Regions from separate parts of the Corynebacterium lehmanniae genome, predicted to be linked through region 1. Evidence: predicted binding sites of a transcription regulator. Region 1 holds the regulator's gene; the other holds the start of a gene.
The links. Region 1 encodes LexA, which represses DNA repair genes until DNA is damaged. Its sites were predicted from a motif close to CGAACANNTGTTCG; they were not measured.

Region 1 (5,849 bases):
ACCAACATCGCGGAGACCTCGCTGACGGTGCCGGGGATCCACTACGTGGTGGACACCGGCCTGGCGCGCATTTCGCGCTATTCCACGCGCACCAAGGTGCAGCGCCTGCCCATCGAGGAGATCTCCCAGGCCTCCGCCAACCAGCGCTCCGGACGCTCCGGCCGTATCGCCGACGGTGTGGCCATCCGCCTGTACTCCGAGGACAACTTCGAGGCGCGCCCCGAGTTCACCGACCCGGAGATCCTGCGCACCAACCTGGCCTCCGTGGTGCTGCAGATGATCTCCCTGCGCCTCGGCGACATCAACGACTTCCCCTTCATCCAGCCGCCGGATAAGAAGGCCGTGCGCGACGGCCTGCTGCTCCTGCACGAGCTCGGCGCGATCTCGGACAAGGAACGCGACGGCGCACCCGTGCTCACCGCGGTGGGGCGCGACATCGCGCGCATCCCGGTGGACCCGAAGATGGCGCGCATGCTGGTGGAGGCCAACCGACTCGGCGTGCTCGACGACGTCACCGTGATCGTGGCCAGCATGACCATCCAGGACGTGCGCGAGCGCCCTCTGGAATACCAGGCCCAGGCCGACCAGGCCCACGCCCGGTTCAAGGACGCGACATCGGACTTCCTGTCCTCGCTCAAGCTGTGGGACTACATCGGCGACTCGCGCGACGAGCTATCCGGCAACGCCTTCCGCAAGCGCATGAAGCGCGAGTTTTTGCACTACATGCGCATCCGCGAATGGTTCGACCTGGTGCGCCAGCTTCGCGACGTGGAGCGCCAGCTGGGCTGGTCCCGAGCCGAGAACGTCGCCGGCGAGCGCGACGCCGACGCGATCCACAAGTCGCTGCTCACGGGCCTGTTGTCCAACATCGGCGCCCGAGACGGCAACTCGAAGGAGTTCCAGGGTGCGCGCGGGACGCGGTTCTTGGTCTTCCCCGGGTCGTCGCTAAGCAAAAAGCCCCCGGAGTTCCTCATGGCCGCCGAGCTGGTGGAGACCTCGCGCCTGTGGGCGCGCGACGTGGCAAAGATCGAGCCCGCCTGGGTGGAGGCTGCCGCGGGCGAGCTGATGAAGCACAGCTACTCCGAGCCTGTGTGGTCGCGGAAGCGCTCGGCCGCGATGGTGCACCAAAAGTCCATGCTCTACGGCGTGACCATCGTGCGCGACCGGCTTGTGCCTTACCACCGCGTGGATGCCGAGGGCGCGCGCAACATGTTCATCCGCCACGCCCTGCTCGAGGGCGATTGGAACCGCCACCACCACTTCATCGACCACAACGAAGCCCTGCTCGCCGAAGCCGCTGAGGTAGAGGAAAAGGTGCGCCGCCGCGGATTGGTGGTGGACGAGGACACCCTGTTCGAGTTCTACGACTCACGGCTTCCCCAGAGCGTGACCACCGCCCGCCACTTCGACTCCTGGTGGAAAAAGAAGCGGGCCGAGGACAAGCACTACTTGGACTTCGACCCCGCGGCACTTCTCGACGACGAAGGCGTGGATTCCTCCTCCGCCGCCTTCCCCGAGATCTGGCGCCAGGGCTCCATCGACTACGCGCTGCGCTACAAGTTCGAGCCGGGCGATCCTTTCGACGGCGTCACCGTGCACGTGCCGGTGCCGCTTCTGGCCAACCTGCGGCCCGACGGCTTTGACTGGCTGGTGCCGGGACTGCGTTCGGAGCTTGCCGCGGAGTACATCCGTACGCTGCCGAAGGCGCTGCGCAAGACCGTGGTGCCGGCACCAGACTTCGCCGAGCGCGCCCTCGACGCGATCCGCGCGCAGCAGGACGCCGGCGGCGTCAGCGAGCGCGAGCTGCGGGAAACACAGTTTGCCGAGGCACTTGCGGAGGCGCTTAGAAGCGTCGGCGGGCGCGGCATCAACGGTGCCGACTTCACCCCTTCTGCGCTGCCCGAGCATCTGAAAGTGACCTTCGCCGCGATTGACCGCCGCGGCAAAGTGGTCGACCACGACACGGACCTCGGTGCGTTGAAGCGCCGCCAGGCCGGCAAGATCAAGTCCTCCGTGTCCAAGGCCGGCCGCACATCTGAATCGGATGCGGTGGCGAAGTGGACTTCCGACTCCCTCGGCGCGGTGCCGGAGACGGTAACCACCACTATCGACGGCAACGAGGTCGACGCCTACCCGGCACTCGAAGCCACCAAGGACGGCGTGAAGGTCACCGTGCATCCGACGAAGGCCGCCGCGGACGCCTCGATGGTCACGGCGACGCTGACGCTGCTGCTGCGGGAGATCACGGTCAACGCGGGGCAGATGACCAAGGGGCTGCCGCTGCGGCAGAAGGTGGCGGTGGACCGCTACCCGCACGGCGGCGCCGATGGGCTTGTGGAGGACGCCCGCGTCGCTGTGATCCGCGACCTGATGTTCTCCTCCGGCGGGCCGGTGCGCTCCCCCGAGGAGTTCGACGCGCTGGTGGGCGAAATCCGGCCCCAGGTCGCAGGAGGTGTGCGCCGTGTGGTGGTCACGTTGGCGCCGGCACTCGCGGAGTACGCGAACATTGCAGCGGAGCTGCGGCAGTGGGAAGGCCCAGCTATCGACGACATGACGTCGCAGCTGCAGTTCTTCCTGCCGAAGCACGCGGTGACTGTCCACGGCATCGGCCACTTGCAGCATTTGCCCCGCTACATCGACGCGATGCGGATCCGGTTGGAGGACATGCGCCTAGATCCGGACCGCGACGCCGACCGGCAGTCCGTGATTGATTCGGTGAAGGCTTACTTGGCGCAGCGTATGAAGTCCTTGCCTGCGGGCCGGACAAAGACCAAGGCCTACAAGGACATCTTGTGGCTGATTGAGGAGCTGCGGGTGAGCCTGTTTGCGCAGCGGCTGGGCACGCCGAGACCGGTGAGCCAGCGTCGCATTGAGAAGAAGATTGACGCGCTGCGTTAGCGCCGTGGCCGCAGGCTAGAAGTCTTCGCGGTCGCGGCGGCGCATGAGCCGGATTTCGGATTCGAAGTCGTCCGCACTCTCGAACGACTTGTACACGGACGCGAAGCGCAGGTACGCCACCTCGTCGAGGGCACGCAGCGGTTCGAGGACGGCCAGACCGATCTCGTGGGCGGGCACCTGCGAGCTGCCCTGCGCGCGCACAGTCTCTTCCACTTCTTGGGCCAGACGCTTCAATGCGTCGTCGGTGACATCGCGGCCCTGGCATGCTCTGCGCACGCCGACGATGAGTTTGTCGCGGTCGAACGGTTCGCTCACGCCGTTGCGTTTCACAACAGTGAGGACGGCCTTTTCCACTGTGGTGAAACGCCCCCCGCACTCGGTGCACTCTCTGCGGCGGCGAATTGCTGAGCCGGCTTCGACCAGCCGCGAGTCAGTCACACGAGATTGCTCGTTGTGGCAAAAAGGACAAAACATGGTCTTCCACCCCCAGAGTTTTCAAGGCTTGGCGTAGCCGTGAGTCTACGCCCTGCCTAGCGCGCAGTTGCCGCCACAGCCGAATGAGCCGCCTGGCCGCTGGACATGGACGAAGGATCCTCTGTTTGCGCCGAGAAAACACCGCCGAATGCCGAACCGATAAGCAGCGCCGCAGTCATGCACACGCCGAGCAGGAGCGTATCGCGCGTCTCGTGCCGTGTTTCGAACGCGTTCACATTGGAGGAACCGTCAAGACTCCCCTTGGCAGATGAGCGAGCATCCGTTCGATGAGAGCCGGAAATCGCTCGAACACCGGCGCCGCCTGTTCGACGCTTCGGCGCGGAATCAACATCCCAGACTTCTGCCGGAGGGACCACAGATGCGGCTCCGGTGCGTCCAACTAATGTGTTGTGTACTGGATTGATTGCAACTGACATGGTGTGTCTCCCTTCTTTCTGCGGCACACTCTACGTTCGGCACCGACACGCTCGAACGTTCTAACGTTCATTTGTTCGAATACGCTTACGTGTTCGATTTATAGCATCACGTTCGATACGTGTCCACCCAATGCTTGCGCCCATCGAACATGAGTGCCCTATCTGGTAGGTTCGTAGGCGCACAACGCCACCGAGTCCAAGGAGAACGTCATGGCACGAAAGAAGTCCGATCCAGGCAACCCGGATTACAACGCGCTGTCAGACCGCCAGCGCCGGATCCTCCAGGTCATCCAAGACGCTGTGGTCCTGCGTGGCTACCCGCCGAGCATCCGCGAGATCGGTGACGCGGCCGGGCTGCAGTCCACCTCATCTGTCGCATACCAGCTCAAAGAGCTGGAGAAGAAGGGATTCCTCCGCCGCGACCCGAACAAGCCCCGCGCCGTGGACTTGCGCCAAATGCCGGAAGCCGGCCGAAAGAAGCGCAAGCCGCAAGAGGCGAAGCCGGAAGATTCTGGCAATGCCCGCTACGTGCCGGTAGTCGGACAGATTGCCGCGGGTGCCCCGATCCTCGCCGAGGAAAACGTGGACACCTACTACCCCCTGCCCGAGGAGCTGCTCGGTGACGGCGATGTGTTCATGCTCAAGGTCGTCGGCGAATCCATGCGCGACGCCGGCATCCTCGACGGCGACTGGGTGGTTGTCCGCTCCCAGCCGAACGCCGAGGAGGGCGAGTTCGTCGCGGCGTTGCTCGACGGTGAGGCGACGGTCAAGGAGTTCCATCGCGACTCCACCGGTGTGTGGCTGTTGCCCCACAACGATGCCTTCGAGCCGATTAAGGGCGACGAAGCGGAGATCATGGGGCGTGTCATCTCGGTGTTCCGTACGCTGTAGTCGGTGCGTTTGCATCGAGCAGCCGCAGCCCCACAGACCGGAAATCACATAGCGACAAGCGCAGGAGATCGATGTACGCCGAGGAGCGTAGACGCCAAATCGCGTCTTTGACCGCAGTTGAAGGCCGCGTCAACGTCACTGAGTTGGCGCAGCGCTTCGACGTCACCGCGGAGACCATCCGCCGTGACCTTTCGGCATTGCACGACGAAGGCGCTGTGCACCGCGTCCACGGCGGCGCGGTGGCGAGCCAGTCTTACCGCTCGACGGAAATTCCGCTGGATACGCGTCAGCGCGCCTCCCTTGCCGCTAAAGCCGCGATTGCGGAAACCGCGCTGCAGTTCGTGCCGGATGCGCAAAGTTGCACCATCTTTTTGGACTCGGGCACGACGATCAGCAGCCTGGGCAAGCGTCTGGCGGAGACCCGCGGGGACCGGGAGTACTCGGTGGTGACCAACTCCATCCCCACTGCATTGGAGCTGAGCGATTCCGGATTGCACGATGTGCAGCTTCTCGGCGGCTCAGTCCGGCCGATCAGTCAGGCAGTCGTCGGCAGTACCGCGCTTCGCACCCTCGCTCTGTTGCGCGCCGACGTGGCGTTCGTGGGCACCAACGCGTTGTCCATCGGCCACGGCCTGTCCACTGTGGACGCCAAGGAGGCGGCGGTGAAGGCCGCGATGGTCACCAACGCCCGCAGGGTTGTCGTGTTGTGCGACTCCACGAAGCTGGGCAACGACTATGTGGTCAGCTTCGCGCCGCTTACGGACGTCGACGTGGTGATCACCGACGCCGAAGCGCCCTCCGCGTTCGTGGACGAACTGCGCTCGCACGGTATCGAGGTCGTGCTCGCGCAACCCCAGTAACCCTCGGGGCGCCACCCGACGTCTTCCACAGGGGCGTTCTTTGACTTTCTGCGCGAAAATGGTGGCACCTTCGCATGCATGCGACCTACACTCGTTGCAGACCTGAATGAAAAACAACGGAAAGGACACCCGAATGGCTTCCAAGACTGTGAAGGTCGGTTCCACCGTCGGGCTGCACGCTCGCCCGGCCACGGTGATCGCAGATGCTGCCGGCGAGTACGACGACGAGATCCTGCTGACGCTTGTCGGCGGCGACGAGGACGACGAGACCGATGCCGCATCCTCGCTG
Region 2 (5,849 bases), 1.0 Mb from region 1:
GACGGGGTGACCGGCGCGGACAAGGAGGCGACGGTGGAGGGCCTGCGCGAGGTCGTCGATAATGTGCGCAAGTTCGGCGGGCCGCCGGTGCTGCTGGGCTTCGGCATCTCGAAGACGGAGCACGTGCGCGACGCGATCGCCGCGGGGGCCGCGGGCGCAATCACCGGCTCGTCGATCACCAACATCATCTACAAGTACATCGACGGCAACCGCGTGACCGATATGGACGCGCTGAAAACCGAGCTGACCGAGTACGTCCGGGCCATGAAGGGCGCTACGATCACACCATGACCTGTTCACGACGCATGTTCCTGCTCGGCACCGCAACCACGTTTGCCGGTGCGTTCCTCGCCGCCTGCGGAGAAGCGGCCCCCGAAGAAGTTGCCAAGACCGACGTGCCCGTCGGCTCCGCGGTGATCCTGGACAAGTTCATCATCGCCCAGCCCACCGCCGGCACCTACGTCGCCTACTCCAGCGTGTGCCCGCACCAGCAGAAGAAGATCACCAAGGTTGAGGGCGACACCGTCAAGTGCACCGCCCACGGTTCGGTGTTCAGCATCGCCGACGGCGCCCGCGTCTCCGGCCCGGCCGTCACCGGCATGCGCGAAGTACCCGTGACCGACGCCGGCGACAAAGTCTCGGTTGCCGAGTAGATGAAGAAGCTCGACCCGCTTCTCATCGGCATCGTTCTCGCGGCGGCGCTCGCGTTCGTCCTGCCCGCCCAGGGCGCGTTCGCGGACGGGTTCGCCGTCGCGGTGAAGCTGGGGATCGCGCTGCTGTTCTTCCTCTACGGCGCGCGCCTGTCCACCCAGGAGGCGCTGAAGGGCCTGACCAACTGGCGCCTGCACGCGCTGATCCTGGCGTTCACGTTTGTCATCTATCCAGTGATCGGCCTCCTCGCCCGCCCGACGGTGGCGTTCATGTCCGAGGACCTGTACCAGGGCCTGCTGTTCATGTCGCTGGTGCCGTCCACCGTGCAGTCCTCGGTGGCGCTCACCGGCGTGGCACGGGGCAACGTCTCGGGCGCGGTGGTGGCGGCGTCGGTGTCCTCGCTCATCGGCGTGGTGGCCACGCCGCTTTTGGTGATGTGGCTAATGGGCGCCGGCGACGGGGTGTCCGTGGACGCGTCCGTGTTCGGCGACATCGCGCTGCAGCTGTTACTGCCGTTCATCCTGGGCCAGCTCGCGCACAACTTCGTCCCGCGGGTGGGGGAGCTGGCGAAGTCGAAGGCGACCAAGCTCGTGGACCACGGCTCCATCTGGATGGTGGTCTACTCCGCGTTCTCCCGCGGCGTCGTTTCCGGCGTCTGGTCGAACGTCTCCGCGTGGGAGATCGTGTTCCTCACCGTGTTTTCGTGCGTGCTGGTCGTCGCTATGCTGTGGCTTACCCGCGTCCTCCCGGAGGCGCTGCGCTTCCCGCGCGAAGACCGCGTCGCCATCCAAATGTGCGGCACCCAGAAATCACTCGCGACCGGCCTGCCCATGGCCACCGTCATCTTCGGCGGCGCTTCGCTCGGCGTGCTGATCATCCCGCTGATGATCTACCACATGTGCCAACTGGTCATCTGCTCCGCGTACGCCTCCCGAATTTCCTAGGAGTTTCACGTGAAACATTTCGTCCGCATCCACTACAACGTCCCCGAACTCGGCGGCGAGCTGCTCAACATCGCCGAGCTCGAGGAGATCTCAGCCCACGAGTGCACCATGGTCCGTATGATCGAACTCGACCCCGCCGAGACCATCACCGGCATCTACGTCGACGGCCGCGTCATCGGCCAGGCCAACCAGCCCATGGGCACCGTCCCACACCCGCGCACCTACGATTCCATGGAGGGCATCACGGCCACCCACCTCAGCGAGGAGGAGTTCGAGGGCCTCTGGTCCGAGGCGCAAGCAAAGTTGCAATAGCCTATCGACGTACCTCCGGCCCGCCCCGCCACCGGCGCGGGCCTTTTTCGTTGGTGGATCCCTATAGTTGGCGGGGCCGGGGTTGTCCGCAATGCGGAGTTGCACGTCAACGTCCGAGCCAACCAGCCCATGGGCACCGTGGCGCACCCGCACACCCTAGCTCGATCTGTCAGCGGCGCGGGCCCTTTTCGTTGGTGGGCCCCAATAGTTGGTGGTGTCGGAGTTGTACGCAATGCGGAGTTGCGGAGTGGCCTGAGGGGCGGGCATGGGCGGAGCTGACGTCGATAAGCAATAGCCAATAGTTGGTGAGCCCCCAGTTGTCCGCAATGCGGAGTTGCGGACAAGTTATAGCGGTCACTATAAAACGCATTTCCGCAGGTCAAAGGAGTGTCGGGAGCGAGTTTTATAATGTCCGCAATCGAACTCGTATTCGCCTCAAGGGGGCCCGAAATGACCGCCGCAGTTGCCACGGAATCCAACCCAATCGCCGTCGCATTAAGCCAGCAAATCGAAGACACGCACCGCGCAATGACGCAGAGCAAAGCGGAGCTGTTGTCCGCAATCCAAACGTTTGATGAACTCGCACTTGCTATCGAATGTGGCTCATCGACCACCGCGCACTTCCTCATGCGCCGCCTGGGCGTGTCATCCTCAACCGCCCACGAGTACGTCAGCGTCGCGCACCGCCTGCGGCCCTTTCAGTACCTGCACACACACTTCACCGAGGGTGCGCTGAGCTACTCAGTGGTGCGGCTGCTGCTGAAGTACATGACCCCGGAAAACGAGCGTGAGCTGGTCGATCTCGCCCTCGGGATGGGCTTCCACGAGCTCGAATGCGCGCTGGCGGGGAAGAAGCCGCAGGACGGGGAGGGCGAGGATAGCCCGCAGTACTACCTGAGCCTGCACAAGCGCGACAACGGCGACATCGCGTTCCACGGCAATATGAATGCAGCGGACGGCGCCGCGTTCGTCGCAGCGTTGAAGATCGGCGAAATCGCGTACTGCAACCTCGACGAGGTGCTCGAAGATCTGGACCCCGAGGTCAACGAGGAAATCAACATTGCCCTCGAGCGCGCCGAAGAGGCGGAGGAGAACCGACCCGCGCGGAAGACAGTTTCCGGCTACGGGTTGCCGATCGGGCGGATGCTGCTGCGGGCGCTCATGGGCATCGTCCACATGGCGCGCACGACGCCGCGCAACACACTGACCACGCCGGGCGCGCACGTGAACATTCTGGCGACACCGGACGGTCGCGGGTACATGCCCAACAACGTGGGCGCGCCGTCGAAAGCCATCGCAAGCTTGCTGGCTAATGCGGACATACGCCTATCGACGGTCAACTCCGACGGCCTAATTCTCAACACCGGACGTAAACAGCGCCTGGCAACGAATGGCCAGGTCAACGCGCTGCTGGCTATGTGGGGCGGGCAGTGCGCGGCACCGGGGTGCACGCACACGCGCTTCATCGAGATCCACCACATCGAGGATTGGGCCACCGGGGGCTTGACCGACCTGGAGAACCTCCTGCCGCTGTGCTCCGCCTGCCACTCCCTGGTTACGGAGGGGTATCTGCAGACGCTGAAGGAACACTCAGACATCCACTTCGTCTACCGCGACGGGACGCGTTTCGTCTCCACGAACTACTCCCTGCCGCGGCGCGACGACATCAGGCGAACCATGGAGGAGTGCAACTGGTCCTTCAACGACTAGTGAGGCTTAGAAGAACTGCTCAACGGCCGGCACACCCGGGACACCCGGGATCTTGCCCGCTGCGGCCGCGGCGGCGCCGACCAGTGCCAGGACGCCTGCGGCGATGCCGGTGCCAACGAGGATGTCGTAGGTGGTGCCGAGCTTGTAGCCACGTGCGACGTCGTTCTTCAGGGAGGAGGTGGCGCTCTTCGGCACCAGGTTCTTCTCGGAGGAGCTCTTGTACGGGCCGGAGTAGCCAGTACCAGGGTTCAGACGCTCACGGGCCTCGGCCTTCACCTTGGCGCCAGCGAGGTGCTTATCGGTGACGTCGGAGGGGCGATTCGGGCTCACGATTTCGGAAAGGTCCTTCTGGTTACCTTCCTCAGCCTGTGCCGGGACGGCCGCCAGGGACAATGCGGTGGTTGCGGCGAGGGCAGCTGCGGTGATGCGCTTCATTGGAAACTCCTTTGTGCGAATCTGACGTTAAATCACCCGGGATCGGGGTGGCGCAAGTAAAACACACGTTTCCGCAGGTATTCAAGCTCGTCTGGCGGTGTAACGCAGAGGCGTCCAGTGACGATATACAAGGCCCCGAGACGCAAAAACTCCCCTCCCTAGCAGGGGCTAGAAAACGACGTTGACCAACAGCATGTACAGCGCGGTGCCGGCGAAGATCGACAGGTCGGCGCGGCGCTTCCACCAGTGCAGAAGCAGGGTGGCCGCGAGGGCGATGAGCGCGGAGGCGAGGTTGGTGGGGGAGCCGGCGTAGCCGACGAGGGTGTAGGCGACCAGCACTGTCATCACGCCGATGGGCATGAGCACGGCGAGGAAGTCGATGAACGGGCTGCCTTTGAGCACACGCAGCATGGAGAAGGGGAGTGCGCGCAGCAGCACGGTGACGATGCCGACGGGGATAAGCACCGCGGCCACCATGCCGAGGGTGACGCCGTCGGGAAGTCCGTAGTTACTCATGGCAGCTGCCAGGTAAGCCGGTCGTCGACGCGCGGGGCCCAGAAGCGCAGCACGAGGACGAGGAAGTAGGACACGAGCGCCACGAGGATCACCTGGCCGGGCAGCACGACGGCCGCCGCCAAAGCGAGGCCGCCGGCGATCAGGGGCGCGGACAGGTCGCGGCTGGCCTGGAACGCCTCGAACGCCAGCACGGCGAACAGCGCGGTCAAGGCGAAGTCGAAGCCTTCCACGCCCGCGGGGATCACCGCGCCGGTCAAAGCACCCACGATGCCGGAGGCGATCCACGCGATCTGGCAGACCACGGAAATCGTCATCAGGCGAGTGCCCGAGGAGCGGTCGCGCAGGGTGGAGGTGATGGCGTAGACCTCGTCGGTGAGCGCGTAGGTGGCGTACGCGGATGGCACACCGCGGCGGATCTCCGAACGCGGGTACGTCAGCCCGTAGAACAGGTGGCGGAAGCTCACCATGAAGCCGGTGATCGCGCTGGTCACGGGGCCGACGCCGGTGAGGACCATGTCGATGGCCAGAAACTCCATGGACCCCGCGTAGATCACGGTGGAGAAGATCGGGGTCCACCACCACGCGAAGCCGGATTGAGTCATGAGCAGGCCGAACGCCAGCCCGAGCGGCACCAACCCGAGGGCGACCAGCCAGGTGTCGCGAAGCCCCAGCCGAATCTCCGTCGATGTTTCACGTGAAACGGCCACTAGTTGTCCTCGACGTTCGCGGGGAAGGTAGCGAACAGGGGCAAAGGCATTGCTTGCCGACGCATCACGTCACCCCACAGATCCGCACCCGCGGGAGCGACGACGTCGCTGGGCAGGGCGGGGGTGACAAACCAGTCGCCGCGCAGGATCTCGTCGTCGAGCTGGCCCGGCGCCCACTCGGCGTAGCCGGCGAAGATGCGGATGCCGTCGAGAAGCTCGCTCACCTCGGCGGGAGAGGCGTTCAGGTCCACGAGCACGAGGCGGTTGGCCAGGCGGTTGAGGTAGGGGTTCTCGGGCGCGCCGGCCGCGGTCACGCCCAGGCCCACCGCGGACTCGGGGCTGACCGGCCCGCCGATGTGCACGGCCTGCGGCTTGGCGGCCAGCTCGGCCCAGCCCGCGTCCATCACGTTGGCGACGGCAACTTCGCTGCGGCGGTTGAGCACCACGCCGAGGGTGTGGTCCGCGTCGTGCTCGAGCACCAGCACCACGGTGCGGGCGAACTCGGGGGAGAACATGCCGGGGGCGGAAACGAGCAGCATGCCCGGCTCAGGCTCCACGCGTTCGAGCGCGTTGA

Region 2: the regulator LexA is predicted to act here: its motif matches at 2,327-2,340, upstream of ACF3NP_RS10360 (HNH endonuclease signature motif containing protein).

The regions. Positions count from the first base shown of each region.
Region 1 covers NZ_CP170998.1:648,539-654,387, reverse strand. The annotation lists gene hrpA (ATP-dependent RNA helicase HrpA) at 1-2,898, shown strand, start outside; gene nrdR (transcriptional regulator NrdR) at 2,914-3,372, opposite strand; gene ACF3NP_RS03105 (hypothetical protein) at 3,429-3,809, opposite strand; gene lexA (transcriptional repressor LexA) at 4,020-4,700, shown strand; gene ACF3NP_RS03095 (DeoR/GlpR family DNA-binding transcription regulator) at 4,772-5,560, shown strand; gene ACF3NP_RS03090 (HPr family phosphocarrier protein) at 5,694-5,849, shown strand, end outside.
Region 2 covers NZ_CP170998.1:2,164,461-2,170,309, reverse strand. The annotation lists gene trpA (tryptophan synthase subunit alpha) at 1-291, shown strand, start outside; gene ACF3NP_RS10375 (Rieske (2Fe-2S) protein) at 288-653, shown strand; gene ACF3NP_RS10370 (bile acid:sodium symporter family protein) at 654-1,595, shown strand; gene ACF3NP_RS10365 (hypothetical protein) at 1,605-1,907, shown strand; gene ACF3NP_RS10360 (HNH endonuclease signature motif containing protein) at 2,358-3,617, shown strand; gene ACF3NP_RS10355 (hypothetical protein) at 3,624-4,052, opposite strand; gene ACF3NP_RS10350 (branched-chain amino acid transporter permease) at 4,221-4,568, opposite strand; gene ACF3NP_RS10345 (AzlC family ABC transporter permease) at 4,565-5,275, opposite strand; gene ACF3NP_RS10340 (YqgE/AlgH family protein) at 5,275-5,849, opposite strand, start outside.